One region of the Desulfovibrio aminophilus DSM 12254 genome, then DNA from elsewhere that is predicted to be linked to it. Evidence: riboswitches for the same ligand, from Rfam matches in the RefSeq annotation. Region 1 holds a riboswitch; each other region holds the start of a gene.

What was found. A riboswitch is a leader RNA that binds a small molecule or an ion and turns the genes downstream of it on or off. The one in region 1 is predicted to bind cobalamin.
Region 2: it holds a riboswitch for cobalamin, as region 1 does, so the genes downstream of both, H587_RS0104705 (sirohydrochlorin cobaltochelatase) here and metE (5-methyltetrahydropteroyltriglutamate--homocysteine S-methyltransferase) in region 1, are expected to answer to the same signal.
Region 3: it holds a riboswitch for cobalamin, as region 1 does, so the genes downstream of both, H587_RS0110215 (ribonucleoside triphosphate reductase) here and metE (5-methyltetrahydropteroyltriglutamate--homocysteine S-methyltransferase) in region 1, are expected to answer to the same signal.

The regions. Positions count from the first base shown of each region.
Region 1 is NZ_KE383876.1:253,910-257,175, reverse strand. It holds gene metE (5-methyltetrahydropteroyltriglutamate--homocysteine S-methyltransferase) at 1-1,651, opposite strand, end outside; cobalamin riboswitch at 1,830-2,042, opposite strand; gene aroE (shikimate dehydrogenase) at 2,143-2,955, opposite strand; gene H587_RS0115625 (2-oxoacid:ferredoxin oxidoreductase subunit gamma family protein) at 3,186-3,266, opposite strand, start outside.
Region 2 is NZ_AUMA01000007.1:230,877-234,142, reverse strand. It holds gene H587_RS0104710 (chemotaxis protein CheA) at 1-1,275, shown strand, start outside; cobalamin riboswitch at 1,274-1,453, shown strand; gene H587_RS0104705 (sirohydrochlorin cobaltochelatase) at 1,587-2,480, shown strand; gene H587_RS0104700 (FecCD family ABC transporter permease) at 2,477-3,266, shown strand, end outside.
Region 3 is NZ_AUMA01000015.1:36,493-39,758, forward strand. It holds gene H587_RS0110215 (ribonucleoside triphosphate reductase) at 1-1,522, opposite strand, end outside; cobalamin riboswitch at 1,690-1,894, opposite strand; gene H587_RS0110220 (HyaD/HybD family hydrogenase maturation endopeptidase) at 2,163-2,684, shown strand; gene H587_RS0110225 (membrane protein) at 2,988-3,266, opposite strand, start outside.

The DNA of each region.
Region 1 (3,266 bases):
GCATGCCCTTCATGGGCTTCTTCGTCATCGCGGCGGCCTGCTCCCACCACGCCACGGTCATGGCCCGGGGCCGGGACACGTCGCCGTAGATCACCGGCGGCTTCACGCAGCGCGTGCCGTAGCTCTGGACCCAGCCGTTCTTCGTGAAGCAGAACCCGTCCAACTGCTCGCCGAAGTACTCCACCATGTCGTTGCGCTCGGGCTCGCCATGCACGAGCACGTCCAGCCCGGCCGCCTCCTGGGCCTCCACGGCCCGGCGGATGAAGCCGGTCATGGCCTGTTCGTAGCCCATCCGGTCCAGCTTCCCGGCCTTGAACGCGGCCCGGGCGGCGCGCACCTCGGTGGTCTGCGGGAAGGAGCCGATGGTCGTGGTGGGCAGCTCCGGCAGGTCCAGGCGCGTGCGTTGTTCCTCGTTGCGCACGGAGTAGGGCGAACGCCGGGCGGTCATCTCCGGCGTCACCGCCGCCGCCCGGTCGCGCACGGCCGGGTTCAAGGCCTTGGCGCAGCTCCGGCGGCGCTCCATGATCCGGGCGTTCTCCCCCAACGCCTCCGCCACGTCCCGGCCTTCCAGGGCGTCGGCCAACAGGCGCAGCTCCCCGCACTTCTGCAGGGCGAAGGCCATCCACTCCCGCACTTCCGGGTCCAGGGCCGTCTCGGCCGCCAGGTCTACGGGCGCGTGCAGCAGGGAGCAGGACGGCGCGACCAGGAGCCGCTCCGGGCCGACCAGCTCCACGGCCCTGCGGCCCAGGGCCAGGGCCCGGCCCAGGTCCGCGCGCCAGACGTTGCGGCCGTCCACCAGCCCCAGGGACAAGGCGCAGTCCTTCGGTAGTTTCGCCGCCACCGGCTCCAGCTGCTCCGGCGCGCGCACCAGATCCAGGTGCAGGCAGTCCGCGGCCAGGCCGTCCAGCAGGTCCGCCTGGGCCGCGACGCCGCCGAAATAGGTGGCCAGCATGAGCCGGGCCTTGCCCGCCGCCCCGCGCAGCCGCTCCAGCACCGGCCGGAAGCGGTCCCGGACCGTCCCGGGCAGGCCCATCACCAGCACGGGCTCGTCGATCTGCAGCCAGCCGCACTCCCGGCCGATCTCGCGCAACAGCGCCTCATACGCCTCAATGAGCGGTTCCAGCAGGGACCACTTGTCCAGACCCGGCGCGGCCGTCTTGGCCAGGGCCAGGAAGGTGAACGGTCCGGGCAGCACGGCCTTGGCCGCGTATCCGGCCCGGGCCGCCTCGCGCAGCTCCCCGGCCAGCCGACCGGCCGAGGGCCGGAAGACCTGTCCCGCCGCCAGCTCGGGCACGATGTAGTGGTAGTTCGTGTCGAACCACTTGGTCATCTCCATGGCCCCCACGCCCACGCCGCCCCGGGCCATGAGGAACATCGTCTCCAGGCCGGGCTCCCCGCGACCGGCATAGCGCTCCGGCACGCAGCCGAGCATGAGCGACAGGTCGAGCATCTGGTCGTAGAGCGCGAAGTCGCCCACGGGCAGCAGGTCCACGCCCGCCTCCCGCTGCATCCGCCAGTGCTCGGCCCGCAGCGCGGCGGCCGTGGCGGCCAGGGCCTCCCGGTCCACCTCGCCCTTCCAGTAGCCCTCCACCGCCCGCTTCAATTCGCGGTCGCGCCCGATGCGCGGGAAACCCAAGGTCTGCGTCAACATGAACAAATCCTCCTTCTGCGCGTTGGGATTCTGCTCATATCGGAGCATACAGGCGGACGCGGGAATGGAAAAGAAAAGCCCGCTTTTTCTCAAAAGCGGGCTGAACGGCTGCGCAAGTCCGGGGCGCACGTGTCCCCGGAATATGGCGTATCCATTCCGAACCCGGTTCGCGAGGCCCGAATGAGCGACAGCCCTGGAGCGTCTTCCGGCTTCCGGGCGCGGGCGGGGTTCCGCCTCCGGTTCAAGCGAACCGGCCGGGGCAGCCTTCCCGGACCTCCAAGGTCCAGTGGATGCCCCGCGCGTATCCCGGTCACGGCAGCGCGTCTGCGACGGATTCACACCGTCTTCCGTTTTCCAGGGAATCGTTATGGAAAGAACAGTCCCGCCTGCCTACCGGCGTGAGGACCTGCTGTCAAGATGAAGAGCCGGGGGCTCCACCCTCGGACCTGGCCAGGGCGCGGCCTTGGATCGCGCGGGGGGTCATAAAAAAATCAGGGGGCCTGGAGCGCGTTCAGGAGCAGGGTGCGGGCTTGATCCGGGTCCAGGTCCAGCCCGGTCCAGAGCTTGAACTGGGCCAGTCCCTGGCGCAGGAACATCTCCAGCCCGGAGATGGTCCGGCAACCTGCGGCCTTGGCTCTTTGGAGAAGAATGGTCACGAGCGGGTTGTAGACCAGGTCGAAGACCGTGAGATCCGAGGGAATGGGCGTATTCCCGGGCCATGGGCATTCCTCCACCCGCTCGCCGGACATGCCCAGGGGCGTGGTGTTCACGAGCAGGTCCGCGCCGAGCGTCGCCCGCGACTCCCACGGCGCCGCCGTGGCCCCGAATTCCCGCGCCAGGGCCTCGGCCTTGTCCCGCGTGCGGTTGACCACGAAGATGCCGCCCAGACCCAGTTCCTTGAGCGCGGCCACCGCCGCCCGGGCCGCTCCACCGGCCCCGAGCACCAGCCCGCGCCGGAACGGCCCCAGGTTCCGCAAGGACTCCACGATGCCGAGCACGTCCGTGTTTTCGCCCAGCAGCAGGCCGTCCCGCCAGAAGACCGTGTTCACCGCGCCCACGGCCTCGGCCCGGGGCGTCAGGCCGTCCAGGTGGGCCATGACCGCCCGCTTGTGCGGAATGGTCACGGACAGGCCCGCGAAGGCCCCGCCGCGCACCCGCTCCATGAACCCGTCCAGTTCTCCGGGCGTCACCGGCAGGGCCGCGTAGCGCGCGTCCACGTGCCTGTGCTCGAAGCCCCAGTTGTGCAGCAGCGGGCTCAACGTATGCCCCAGCGGATGCCCGATCACGGCGTATTGCTCGGTCATGGCGCATTCCTCCTGGAAAAGAAGAGAATAGCGGGGCTCCTCGCCCCGAACCCCGGCCAGGGGCCGATGGCCCCTGGACCCCTCATGGCGGCGCGGCCCGCACGGCGACCTTTGGTCGCCGTGCGGGGCGCGCCACGGCTGGGCCGGAAAGACTCCTCCGGCGCTGTCGGGTCCAGGGCTCAGCCCTGGCGCGGGGGGCCGGGGGGCGCGGAGCCCCCCGGTTCGTTTCGCTATTCGCCCACGGCCTCGGCCCCGGCTTCCAGGGCCTTGGCGTTCTTGGGGATGAGATCCTTGTAGCTGGCGGAGATGAC
Region 2 (3,266 bases), on a different contig from region 1:
CACGCCCAGGACAAGGTCCACGAGGCTCAGGCCCACGCCCGCCAAGCCATCGCCTCGGTGCGCGTGGGCACGGACCGCCTGGACAAGCTCATTGAACTGGTGGGCAAGCTCATGGTCACCTACGCGGTCATCTCCCAGGCCGGAAACGGCGACATGGCCAAGACCCTGGCCGGGCTCCGCGACATGGACACGGTCATCGGCAGCCTCCAGACCGAGGTGGAAGCCATCCGGCTCGTGCCGCTCAAGCAGATCGTCGCGCCCATGCAACGGCTGGTGAAGAGCCTGAGCCAGAAGATCGGCAAGAAGGTCCGCTTCGAGATCGAAGGCGAGGATCTGGCCCTGGACAAGTCCATCGTGGAGTCCCTCAACGAACCATTGGTGCATCTGCTGCGCAACGCCCTGGACCACGGTCTGGAGCCCGCCGCAGAACGCGCGGCCCTGGGCAAGGACGAAACCGGCACGGTGCGGCTCTCGGCCCTGCGCAAGGGCGAGACCGCCTATCTGCTCGTTTCCGACGACGGCCGGGGCCTGGATCCCGAACGCATCCGCCGGAAGGCCGTGGAAAAGGGGCTCATGAAGGAGTCCGACCAGCTTCCCGAGGCCGAGATACTCCAGTTCATCCTCAAATCCGGCTTCAGCACCGCCGAGAAGATCACCGACGTCTCCGGTCGCGGCGTGGGCATGGACGCCGTGGTCAACGCCATCCGCGTGGGGCTCGGCGGCGACATCCTCATCGAGAGCGACCTCGGCAAGGGCGCCACCTTCACCATCACCATCCCGCTCTCGCGTTCGGCCGACGAAGGCATCGTGGACGCCCTGGTCTGCCGCCTGGGCCAGGAGGTCTTCCTCATCCCCAGCCGGGACGTCGTTGAGATCTACGCCCCCGCCGAGCGCGACGTGGTAGCCCTTCCCGGCGGCCGTGAGACCGTGGACGTGCGCGGTGAGGTCCACGCCCTGCTGCGGCTGGACCGCTTCCTGGACATCCCCTCCGACGGACGGCCCGTCGCCCGCAGCCAGGCCGTGGTGGTGCGCGTGGGCGACGCCCGGGCGGCCATCCTCGTGGACGAGGTGCTGCGCCAGCAGCAGGTGGTCATCACCGGCTTCACCGTGCCCGTGCAGGACATCTTCGCCCTGCCCATCCTGGGACTCGGCATGATGGGCGAATCCGACGCCGTGGTCGTGAACGTCGAGGAACTGTTGCGCCACTTTCTGGAACAGCAGCCCCCGCCGGCGGCCTCCGAACGGTCCTTGACAGCCCTTCCCGGCCGAGGATAGACGAAAGACTCCTTCAGGCGCCCGCGAGGGCTTCATAGGGAATCCCGTGCGAATCGGGAGCGGTCCCGCCGCCGTGAGCTTCATGAACAGCCCGTCCCCGCGACGGCCACTGGGGAAACCTGGGAAGGCCGGGACAGGTGAAGCGAGTCGGAAGACCTGCCTGGAGGTGTCGAGGCCGGTTCGGCGTCCACGGGGCTTTGGCGGCCGAACCTCTTGGAAGGGGTAAAAACGGGAATCCCTTTCTCCATACTGGAGAAAGGGGTTTTTGTTTCCCCTTCCCAACCGAGCCCCTCCACCTTCGGAGGTTTTCCATGCGGCACCTGAAACCGCTGCTCTCCCTGCTCGCGCTTCTCCTGCTTCTCTCGGCCCAGGCCGTTCCGGCCCTGGCCCACGGCGACTCCCGCCCCGACAAGGAGGCCATCCTCCTGGTGGCCTTCGGCAGCAGCATGCCCGAGGGCCAGAAGGCGCTCAAGGCCTTCGACGCCCAGGCGCGCGCGGCCTTCCCCGGCGTGGAGGTGCGCTGGGCCTGGACCTCGCGGATCATCCGCGACAAGCTGACCAAGGCCAAGACCGCCCATCCGGGCTCCCCGGCCCTGGCCCTGGCCCAGCTGGCCGAGGACGGCTACACCCGGGTGGCCGTGCAGTCCCTGCACAGCATCCCCGGCGAGGAGTTCACCGAGTTGGAGGAGACGGTCAAGCGCTTCGACGGCATGCCCAAGGGCCTGCGCGCCATCAGCCTGGGCCGCCCGCTGCTCTCCGCTCCCGAGGATCTGAAGCTGGCCGCCAAGGCCCTGCTCGAGTCCCAGTCCGGCCGCAAGGAAGGCGAGGCCGTGCTGTTCATGGGCCACGGCACCGAGCACCCGGCCAACGCCATGTACCCGGCCATGCAGTACCAGCTCTGGACGCTCGACCCCACCGCCTTCGTGGCCACGGTGGAGGGCGTGCCCGCCCTGGACGACGTGCTGCCCCTGCTCAAGCGCGACAACGTCCGCTCCGTGCGCCTCGTGCCGCTCATGGCCGTGGCCGGGGACCACGCCCACAACGACATGGCGGGCAAGGAGGAGGACTCCTTCGCCTCCCGGATCAAGGCCCTGGGCATCCAGACCACGCCCGTGCTGCGCGGCCTGGCCGAGACCCCGGCGGTGTCCGCGCTCTGGCTGGAGCACCTGCGCGACGCCGTGAAGGCCCTCAAGGAAATGAAGTGACCAACGCCTCCCGGGCCGCGCTGGCCCTGGCCGTGGCGGGCCCGCTCTCCATCGTGCTGGCCTGCCTCCCCGGTCCCGCGCCGATTCCGGCCCGGGAGGCGCTGACCATCCTGGCCTCGGGCCTGGGTCTGGCCTCCCCCCCGCCGGACCCGGCCCTGGCCACGGTGGTCCTCGGCATCCGCGCCTCGCGCGCGGTCCTGGCCTACGCCGTGGGCGCGGGCCTGGCCCTGGCCGGAACCGCCTTCCAGGGCATCCTGCGCAACCCCCTGGCCGACCCCTTTACCCTGGGAGTCTCCACGGGCGCGGCCTTCGGGGCCTCCCTGGCCCTGGCCCTGGGGCTCTCGGCCCCGGCCCTGCTGCCCCTGGCCGATCCCCTGCCCTTCTTCGGCCTGCTCGGAGCCCTGGCCGCCCTGCTGGCGGTCCTGGCCCTGGCCCGCTCCGGCAGGGAGCTGCGCCGCGAAACCCTGGTCCTGGCGGGCGTGGTCACGGCCACCTTCCTCTCGGCCTGCATCGCCCTGCTCAAGGCCCTGGACGAGTCCTCGGTCTCGGGCATCGTCTTCTGGATCATGGGCAGCTTCCAAGGCCGGGGCTGGGGCCACGTGCTCGTCTATCTGCCCTACCTGGCGCTCGGCTCGACGATCATCCTGGCCCAGGCCCGTGAGCTGGACCTGCTCTCCCTGGGATCGGCCCAGGCCCGACTCCTGGGCCTGAACGCCGACCGCTCCCGGCTCCTGCTCCTGGTGGCCGCGAGCCTGCTCTCCGGCGCGGCCGTGGCCGTGTCCGGGG
Region 3 (3,266 bases), on a different contig from region 1:
TGCCGATGGTCGAGAAGTGGTTGCGCAGCGAACCCAGGTAGCGCTTGGTGTAGGGGAAGAGCCCGGCGTCCATGCGGCGCTGGATCTCCTTGCGCTTGATCTCCAGGCTCACGCGGGAGGTTTCCAGCAGGGCGTCCAGGGCGGCGTAGAGGCCCACGCGGTCGCCCTTGTGGCGGTAGCCCAGGCGCGCGCAGTTGATCGTGACCACGCCCAGGGAGCCGGTCTGCTCGGCGCTGCCGAAGAGGCCGTTGCCGCGCTTGAGGAGTTCGCGCAGGTCGAGCTGGAGGCGGCAGCACATGGAGCGGACCATGTTCGGCTCCAGGTCGGAGTTCACGAAGTTCTGGAAGTAGGGCAGGCCGTACTTGGCGGTCATCTCGAAGAGCAGGTCGACGTTGGGCCCGTCCCAGGGGAAGTCCTTGGTGATGTTGTATGTCGGGATGGGGAAGGTGAAGACCCGGCCCTTGGCGTCGCCCGCGGTCATGACTTCGATGTAGGCCCGGTTGATCATGTCCATCTCGGGCTGGAGATCGCCGTAGGTGAAGGGCATCTCCTGGCCGCCGATGACCGGGTGCTGGTCCTTGAGGTCGTCGGGACAGGTCCAGTCGAAGGTCAGGTTGGTGAACGGGGTCTGGGTGCCCCAGCGCGAGGGCACGTTCAGGTTGTAGATCAGCTCCTGGATGCACTGGAGCACGTCGTCATAGGGCAGTTTGTCCTTGCGCAGGAAGGGGGCCATGTAGGTGTCGAAGGAGCTGAAGGCCTGGGCCCCGGCCCATTCGTTCTGGAGCGTGCCGAGGAAGTTGACGATCTGGCCCACGGCGCTGGAGAGGTGCCGGGGCGCGGTGGCCTCCACCTTGCCGGGCACGCCGTTGAGTCCCTCGGTGAGCAGGGTGCGCAGGGACCAGCCCGCGCAGTAGCCGGAGAGCATGTCCAGGTCGTGGATGTGCAGGTCGCCGTCGCGGTGGGCCCGGCCGACCTCCGGGGGATAGACGTGGTTCAGCCAGTAGTTGGCCGTGACCTTGCCGGAGACGTTCAGGATCAGCCCGCCCAGGGAATAGCCCTGGTTGGCGTTGGCGTTCACGCGCCAGTCGTGGCGGTCGAGATATTCGTTCACCGAGGCGGCCACGTCCACCACGGTCTTCTTGTCCTGGCGCAGCTTGGCTCGCTGCTCGCGATAGACGCTGTAGGAGCGCATGGTCTTGAAGTGGTTGGCCGAGATGAGGGCCTGCTCCACGGCGTCCTGGATGCGCTCGATGTCCGGCGTGCCGCCCGCGTAGCGGTGGGAGAGCACCTTGACCACCTGCGCGGTGAGCAGCCGGGCCTCGTCCTCGGCGAACTCGCCGGTGGCCGCGCCCGCGCGGCGGATGGCCGAGACGATCTTGTCGGCGTTGAAGGGGATCACCGAGCCGTTGCGCTTGCGGACGTGGGTGGGCGGGGTCACCGGGCGCAGGGGCACGAGCCCGGCCGCGCGGACGGCTTCGAGGTTGGGGGTGTCGGAGGCGAGGATTTCAGCGGATTGCGGCATTCGTACAGCTCCAAGTTGTTCGTGCGATGAGGATGCCTGTTCGTGTCGGTCGGCGGACCGGGCGCGGACTCGGCCGGAAGGTCGGAGGAGGTGACGGAGGGTGGCCGCCGGAAGCGGTTCGTCCGCCGCAACGCCCCCTCGGGCCTTCGCGCCGCGCCGTCCGCGCCGGGCGCGAACGGAAACCGGCAGGTCTTCGGACTCGCGGGCGTTGCGGCCTTCCGCCGCCTTCCTCCTCCCCGGACTTCCCGGCCAAGGCCAGTGTCGTTCGAGCGGGGAGTCGTTCCCGTTCACCGCTGCGGGGCAGTCCCGGAGTTGCGCCGGGTTCCCTTTTCACCCGGAGGTCATCCGGGCACCGATTCGGATCGCAGTATGGAAGGAGACGTGGTTTTTGTCAACTGAGACTGGTTCCTAACTAATTATTTAACATGCTTATATTATAGAATTAATTTTTATCACCAGAGCAGTGGAAAAGCCCCTCCGAGCGGCTCGGCTCCTGGCTTGTCGGACTTCACGGTTGCGGGCCGCAAATTTTCTAGAGAAAATTTGGAAATCGATACGGAGGCTCGTGGAGGCGATATTCCGGAGCGGACGGCGGCGGCATTGTTGCTACGAATTTAAAATTCGTATACGAAAATTGCGCATGAAAAACACAAATAATCGTATCCTGGTGCTGGGAGTGGGCAACATCCTGCGCAGCGACGAAGGGGTGGGCGTGCGCGCCGTGGAGAAGCTGGCGCGGGAGTATGTCTTCTCGGAGAACGTGACGCTTCTGGACGGCGGCACCCAGGGCATGCTGCTCATGGGCCCGATCATGGAGGCCGACGTTCTGGTGGTGGCCGACGCCGTGCTCGGCGGCGGGGAGCCCGGCTCCATCTACCGGCTCACGGGCGCGGACCTGCCGCTGCGCATCGATCCGGGCAAATCCCCGCACCAAGCCGATCTCCTGGACACCCTGACCTACTGCGACGTGCTCGGCGCGCTGCCGGAGCTGGTGGTCCTGGGCGTGGAGCCCCAGGACATGGACGGCGTGGGCCTGGAACTGACGCCCGTGGTGGCCCGTCGGCTGCCGGACCTAGTCCGTCTTCTGCTGCGCGAGATCGAGCGCCTGGGCGGGGCCTGGTCCCCGGCGGAGCGCGATGCCGAGGCCTTGGGCGCGGGCTGATGATCCGGTCCCGCCGAGACTGGTTGCACAAATAAGAAGGGGCCCTTTTGGGGCCCCTTCTTACGGAGAGAGAGGAGTTTGGGAAGGAAACGTGTGACTGGGTGAGGCTCGCTGTGCTGTGCCTGTTGATTCGAAGATATGCGAGTCCCGTGCCAAAATATGCTAAACACTGGAATAATTGGATTTCACAAATTATTGTGTGTTGCCGACCTGCGCTGTGCGTGCAATGTGCTGCACAAGTGTTGCACTTGTGTCTGCACATATGTGCAACCGGATCGGCTTCATTGCACGGACGACGGGCCGTCAACCCAGGAGGGCGTAGAGCGCGGCCACCAGGGCCAGGGTCGCGGCGCGCAGGGCCTGGTTGTGCAGGATGAGGCGCACGGCCAGGCGGGTCTTGAAGATTCCGGCGTAGTAGGGGAACTGGTGGCGCACCGCGCGCATGGGCGTGGAGAGGATGGCTCCCACCAGGAGCGCCAGGACCATCTCCTTGACGCTCAGGGCCCCGGCGGTGAGCAGGGCCCCGGCCGCGGCGAAGCCCGCCGTGGTCTCCGCCGCCAGTTGGAAGGCCACCACGCCCAC